One region of the Variovorax sp. 10L426 genome, then DNA from elsewhere that is predicted to be linked to it. Evidence: riboswitches for the same ligand, from Rfam matches in the RefSeq annotation. Region 1 holds a riboswitch; the other holds the start of a gene.
The links. Region 1 has a riboswitch for glycine ahead of AC1DHL_RS21425 (D-amino acid dehydrogenase). Riboswitches for the same ligand answer to the same signal wherever they lie in the genome.
Positions count from the first base shown of each region.

Region 2: linked by a shared signal. The riboswitch ahead of gcvT (glycine cleavage system aminomethyltransferase GcvT) and the one ahead of AC1DHL_RS21425 (D-amino acid dehydrogenase) in region 1 are both predicted to bind glycine.

Region 1 covers NZ_JBFTJF010000015.1:63,783-67,017, forward strand. Annotated here, with positions in the region: gene AC1DHL_RS21420 (FAD-dependent oxidoreductase) at 36-1,283, shown strand; glycine riboswitch at 1,310-1,410, shown strand; glycine riboswitch at 1,415-1,520, shown strand; gene AC1DHL_RS21425 (D-amino acid dehydrogenase) at 1,609-2,931, shown strand; gene AC1DHL_RS21430 (FIST signal transduction protein) at 2,892-3,235, opposite strand, start outside.
Region 2 covers NZ_JBFTJF010000004.1:155,400-158,634, forward strand. Annotated here, with positions in the region: gene gcvH (glycine cleavage system protein GcvH) at 1-116, opposite strand, end outside; gene gcvT (glycine cleavage system aminomethyltransferase GcvT) at 178-1,374, opposite strand; glycine riboswitch at 1,389-1,499, opposite strand; glycine riboswitch at 1,515-1,614, opposite strand; gene AC1DHL_RS07350 (ABC transporter permease/substrate-binding protein) at 1,701-3,194, opposite strand.

The DNA.
Region 1 (3,235 bases):
ACCCGCCGTTCATGCCATCCCAAAAGGATTCGGACATGCGCGTGGTTGTGCTCGGCGCCGGTTTGCTCGGTGTAACGACGGCCTATTACCTTCAGCAACTCGGTCACGAGGTGATCGTGGTGGACCGCCACGCGACCCCCGCCGCCAAGGCCCGGGGCCGGGCCGAACCCAGCGAATCTGCGATTGCGCTGCAACGCTCCGAAGCGGATTCGGCCTATGCGCGACGAACAGAAGGCGGCTGGTCCCGCCTGCGCGCAAAGGTGCGTCATCGCATCGCCAAGCTGCTCGACCGAGCCATTGGCGAACCGGCGAAACGCGACCCGCTTGAGCACATGGTGCGTCTCGCCGCCTACAGCCGCGAGAGCGCACGTGCGCTGCGTGACGAGGCCGGCATGTCGCAACGGCCGCGCTCGAACGGGCTCATGAACTTCTTCACCGACGCCCAAGCCTTCCATGGGCGCATGGCCCGCGCACCCCACTGGTCCGAACTCGGCTGCGAGGAACGTCTGCTCTCCGCCGAAGAGGCCACGGGCCTGGAGCCTGCATTGCATGCCGTCGGCAGCAAGCTCGCCGGAGCGACTTTCTCGCTCGAGGACCCGGCACGCGATCCCGCCCAGTTCGCGGCAAGCATCGTCTTTCTTTGCCGCGCGGCCGGTGTGCGCTTCATGATGAAGCACACCGTGGTCTCGCTGAAGACGCGTGACGGCCGCATCAGTCATGTCGACCTGCTGGATGCACAAGGACAACCCACCACCGTGCGCGCGCAGTCCTATGTTCTCGCCCTGGGCGCATCGAGCGTTCCGCATGCGGAAGACCTTGGCATCGACATGCCGCTGAATTTCGTTCGCGAGTACATCGCCACGATGCCGGTCAGGGACGCCGCGCACGCACCGCACATCGTGCTGCACGACCGACAGGGCAAGCTTCGAATCGCACGCGTCGAGAACGCCAACGGTGTCTATCTCCGGGTTTCTTCCACCGTGCGCGTGAGCCATGACGAGCAGAGCGAGCCAGACTCGGACCGCTTCGAAGCGATCCTCAGGCGCATCGAGGCGCTGTTTCCCGGCATGACTGACACCGCGCAGGCTTCGTTCGAAACCGCCATGCACGCGGTGAGCCGCAATCGGCTGCCAATGGTCGGCAAGACGCGAGTCCCCAACCTGTTCCTCAATACCGCCCCGGGCACGGCGACATGGACGCACGCCTGCGGCGCGAGCAAATCGATCGCCCGTATCGTCAGCGGCTTGCGGCCCGAACTCGACTTCGCCTTCAGAGGGCTGTAGCCAGCCGGGCGCGGCGCCCCTACAATCGCCGCACTGCAGGAGAGCGGGCCGCTTGGCGGCCCCACCGAAGGCGCAAACTCCCATAAACGCTCAGGTCGGCTCGCACAAACGAGCCTGTACTGCACCAACTGTCAGAGCCGTCTGGAGAGCCATCACACCACGTGATGCACCGAAGGAGCAAACCTGTTGCGGGCGCAACGGGTGAATCTCTCAGGTACCGAGGACAGGGGGAGCGGCAACTTGGACGCACGGTCCGGTTGCTTTTCTTTTTCACAGCATCCGTTTCCGTTCGAGCCAAGAGCTGCAACCTTCGAGGGTTCTTGAAATGCGCGTGATCGTTCTTGGCGCCGGCTTGCTCGGCGTGACTTCGGCTTACTTCCTCCAGCAACTCGGCCATGAAGTGACCGTGATCGACCGGCAGGCCACACCTGCTGCCGAAACCAGCTTCGCCAACGGCGGCCAGATATCAGTGAGCCATGCCGAGCCCTGGGCCAATCCGAGCGCACCGCTGAAGGTGCTGCAATGGCTCGGCAAGGAGGACGCTCCCCTGCTCTTCCGCCTCCGCGCCGACATGCGGCAGTGGCTCTGGGGACTGCAGTTCCTGCGCGAATGCACGCCGGCGCGCACCCGCCACAACATCGAGCAGATCGTTCGCCTGGGCACCTACAGCCGCGAAACGCTGCAGCAACTGCGCCGCGACACCGGCATCGCCTACGACCAGCGGACCCAGGGCATCCTGCACTTCTATACGACGCAGAAGGAATTCGACGCCGCTCTGGCGCCAGCCGAACAGATGCGCGCATTGGGCTGCGATCGCCGCGTCATCTCGGCAGATGAAGCAGTGAAACTTGAGCCCGCGCTGGCGCACGTCCGCCCGCAACTGGCCGGCGCCACCTACACCGCCGAAGACGAATCGGGCGATGCGAACCACTTCGCGCGCGAACTCGCAGCGTTGGCCAAGGCCGCAGGTGTTCGCTTCCTGATGAGCCACACCGTGACCGCTCTTCGTGAGGCCGGCGGAACGATCGACCATGTGGAAGCGACCGATAGCGAGGGCCGGTTCCAGCGCATCCGGGGCGATGCCTTCGTGCTGGCCATGGGTTCCCTGAGCCCGCTGCTTGCCGCGCCGCTGGGCATCCGCCTGCCGATCTACCCGGCCAAAGGCTATTCGGTCACGATGCCGGTCGTGGACGCGCCCAAGGCCTACCAGGTGTCGTTGACCGATGACGAATTCAAGCTCGTCTTCTCGCGCTACACCTCCGAAACCGGCGATCGGATGCGCATCGCAGGCACGGCGGAGTTCAACGGCTACGACCGCGACCTGAACCGCGTGCGCTGCGAAGCCATCGTGCGACGGGTCGAACAATTGTTTCCGGGTGCCGCCGACGCCACGCAAGCTCAGTTCTGGGCCGGGCTGCGCCCAGCGACGCCGAGCAACGTGCCCCTGATCGGCGCGACGAAACTGCCGAACCTGTTCCTCAACACCGGCCACGGCACGCTGGGCTGGACCCATGCCTGCGGCTCGGGCAAGTCGATCGCACGCATCGTCAGCGGTCTCGCGCCCGAGGTGGATTTCAGCTTCACCGGCGCGCGCGCAGAAACGAAGCCTCAGTCGTCGCTGGTGAAGACCGTCAAGACGCCGGTGTAGCCATACAGGTGGTGCCGCGCAATCTCGCCGGCGGCGAAGAAGCCGACCAGCGGCACATCGCCCAGCGCGTGTCGCACGATCTGCAACTCGGCGCCCGGCGCGCCGAAGTGCGGGCCGCCGCGGCCTGAGCAACTCACGTAGACGGCACCGGCGATGCGGCGGGCCGGATGCGGCGCCGCTTCGGCCTCGCCGGCCGCCACTGCGCGCGCGGTGGCCAAGGTTTGCTCCTCGGGCTCCAGTTCCTCCCGGATTTCGGCGCACACACGCATGAGGTCGGAGCGCGCGGCCTGCGCGTTGCGCCGGC
Region 2 (3,235 bases), on a different contig from region 1:
ACGAAGACCACGTCACCCAGTGCGTCCTGCGCGTGGACGGTGATGCCGACGGTGACGAGCGTCGCGTCCGCTTCCTGGCGAACCCACTCGTGATCCTTGGTGTACTTGGTGGTCATGAACAAAAGCTCCTTGAGATAAGAAATCGGAACGAAATCGGCAGGACTTGAAGATCGGGTCTCAGCCGCGGAAATAGCGCGCCGGGACGAAAGGCATGGTGCTGACTTCCATCAACACCGGCTTGCCGCGCACCATCGCCTGGATGCGCGTGCCGGGCTCGGAATAGGCCAGCGCAACGTAGGCCATGGCGACGGGCCGGTCGACCGTGGGACCGAGCAGTCCACTGGTCACCTGGCCGATGGCGAGGCCTTCGAAGGATTCGAGCAGCGTGCCGTCGCGCACCGGAACACGCTCCAGCGCGACGAGGCCCACGCGTTTGCGCTTGAGGGTGTCGTGGTCGAGATGGCCCGCCGTGCCGTCCGCGGCAGTGAGTTGCGCCAGCACCTTGGCCGCGCCCGGGAAGCCGCCTTCGCGCGCACCACCGGACCGTCGCACTTTCTGCATGGCCCAGACGAGCGAGGCTTCGACTGGCGTGGTCGTCTCGTCGATGTCGTTGCCGTAGAGGCAAAGCCCGGCTTCGAGCCGCAACGAATTGCGCGCTCCCAGGCCGATGGGCTTGACCTCGGGTTGCGCGAGCAGCAGCCGCGCAAGGCGTTCGGCGTCCGCGGCGCCGACGGAGATCTCGAAGCCGTCTTCGCCGGTGTACCCGCTGCGGGTCACGAAAGCCGGAATGCCGCCGATCTGCACGGCGCCACCGGTCATGAAGACAAAGCGCTCGACGCCGGGCGACAGACGCGCCAGCGTCGCGCCAGCCTGCGGTCCCTGGAGCGCGAGCAACGCGTGGTCGGGCATCGGCAGGACCTGGCAACGGTGCCCGATCTTCGCGGTGATGTGCGCGATGTCGGCCTGCTTGCAGGCGCCGTTGACGATCACGAACAGCGAGTCGTTGCCCTCGTTGAAGAACATCAGGTCGTCGAGGATGCCGCCGTCGTCATTGAGCAGCAGTCCGTAGCGCTGCTTGCCGGGCGCCAGGCCGATCACATCCACCGGCATCAGCGTCTCGAAGGCGGCCGCGGCATCGGGGCCCGACAGGCGCAACTGGCCCATGTGGGAAATATCGAAGAGTCCCGCAGCCTCGCGCGTGTGCTTGTGTTCGGCCATGAGGCCCGCCGGGTATTGCACGGGCATCGAGTAGCCGGCGAAAGGCACCATGCGCGCGCCAAGCTCCACGTGCAGTGCGTGAAGCGGGGTCTTCAGAAGATCGTCAGTCGATGCGGAGGCCAAGGCACTCTCCAAAAGGGGGCAGTCCAGATCCATGGCCGAAGCCATGGGCCACCCCTGCTGTCCGCTTTACCTGAGAGATTCACCCCACGATCGGGGCTTGCTCCTTCGGTGGACGAGTCCGTCGTCGCGACGGGTCGTCTCTCTCCAGCAAGGAAACGCCCTGAATGCGGGCGCTTCGCCAGTCCTTTTGCCTGAGCGTTCGGGCCCGTGCTTCGATGGGACCTGCGCCTTCGGCGGCCCCGACGCGGCGGGGCTCTCTCCTGACTGCGCGAGTGTAAGGGATCGAAGGCGTGCCCAACGGCGAATTCAGTGAAGTTGCTGCACCGGAAGAAGCCTGTCGATGCGTTCAGTTTCAAGTTTCAGTATTTGCGACGCATCAGGTATTCGATGCACTCGAAGAATGCCTCGCTGAGCAGGGCCAGCACCGCCGCGGGTATGGCCCCGGCGACCAGCAGTTCGCGATCGTTGAGTGCCAGGCCGGTCACGATGCGTTCGCCGAAACCGCCCGCGCCGATGAAGGCCGCGATCGTCGCGGTGCCGATGGCGATGGTCGTCGCCGTCCGCACGCCGGCAAGGATCGTGGGGAGCGCGAGCGGCAGCAGCACCACCCGCAGGGTCTGGCCGCCGGTCATTCCCAGCGCGGTCCCTGCCTGCCGCAACCCGACCGGGACTTCGGCCAGGCCGGTGACTGTGTTCCGCATGATCGGCAAGAGCGAATAGAGCGTGAGCGCGATCAGCGCCGGCACCAGGCCGATCGCGCCGACGGCCGAGATCAGGATCGCCAGCAGTGCGAGCGAGGGAATGGTCTGCAGCAGGCCCGTGAGCCCCAGGACGAGCGCACGCGCGTTCAGGTGCGGAAAAACGAGGACTCCCACCGGCACCGCGATCAGGATGGCGACCCCGACCGAGACCGCCACCAGGAGCAGATGTTGACGCGCGAGGCGGACAAGGTCGGGGCCGAACAGCTTGGCGAGGAAACCCCGTGCCGCGGCTTCCTTGGGGAGGGCGGAGCCGGTTGTCTTGGCGGCGGGTGCCTGGGCGACGATCTTGCTCTGCGCCAGGAAGTCACGCGCGATCGCGTCGAACGCCACGCCCTGCAATTCGGCACGCGCATTCATTGCGATCATGGCGTGCTCGTCGACGCGGCCTTCGAGTTTCTGCAGTGCCGCCCACGCCTTGGGCAATCTTGTCGGCACGTCGAGCCGGTAGAGCACCACCGCGTCGTAGCGAGGGAAATATTGGCGGTCGTCCTCGAGCACACGGAGGCCGAGATGATCGATCTTGGCGTCGGTGGTGTAGATGTCGGTGACGTCGATCTGCTTCGCCGCGATGGCGTCGTAGGCGAGCCCATGATCCAGCCCCGTCGGCGTCTGTGTGAAACCGTATCGCGCAGCCAACCCTTGCCAGCCGTCGGCGCGGCCGATGAACTCGTTCGACAGTCCGAGCTTCAGTTCAGGATGGCTGGCGAGGTCGCTCAGGCTTCGCACGCCGAGGCGGTCCGCATCGGCCGCGCGCATGGCGAGCGCATAGCCGTCGTTGAACCCGAAGGGAATCGCGGCGCCCAGGCCCAGCGGCCGGAGCGCCGCGTTCATGTCCTCGAGCGTCATCGACTGAGGACTCTTGAGGATCTCCAGGGCGATGGTGCCGGTGTATTCGGCATAGAGATCGATGCTGCCGGAACTCAAGGCCTCGTAGACGATGGCCGTGTTGCCGAGTCCCTGCCGGACCACCGGGGGGGCGGCGGTATGCGGCGCCGCGGTCTGCGCGAGAACCTCTGCCAGGATGTACGACTCGGTGAATCGCTTGGAGCCGATGCGAAGTTCGTCGGCCCCGCCTTGCGCGTGCGACGGCATGGGGTTGCCCAGAAGGCCCAGCAGGCCCAGGCAAGCCAGGG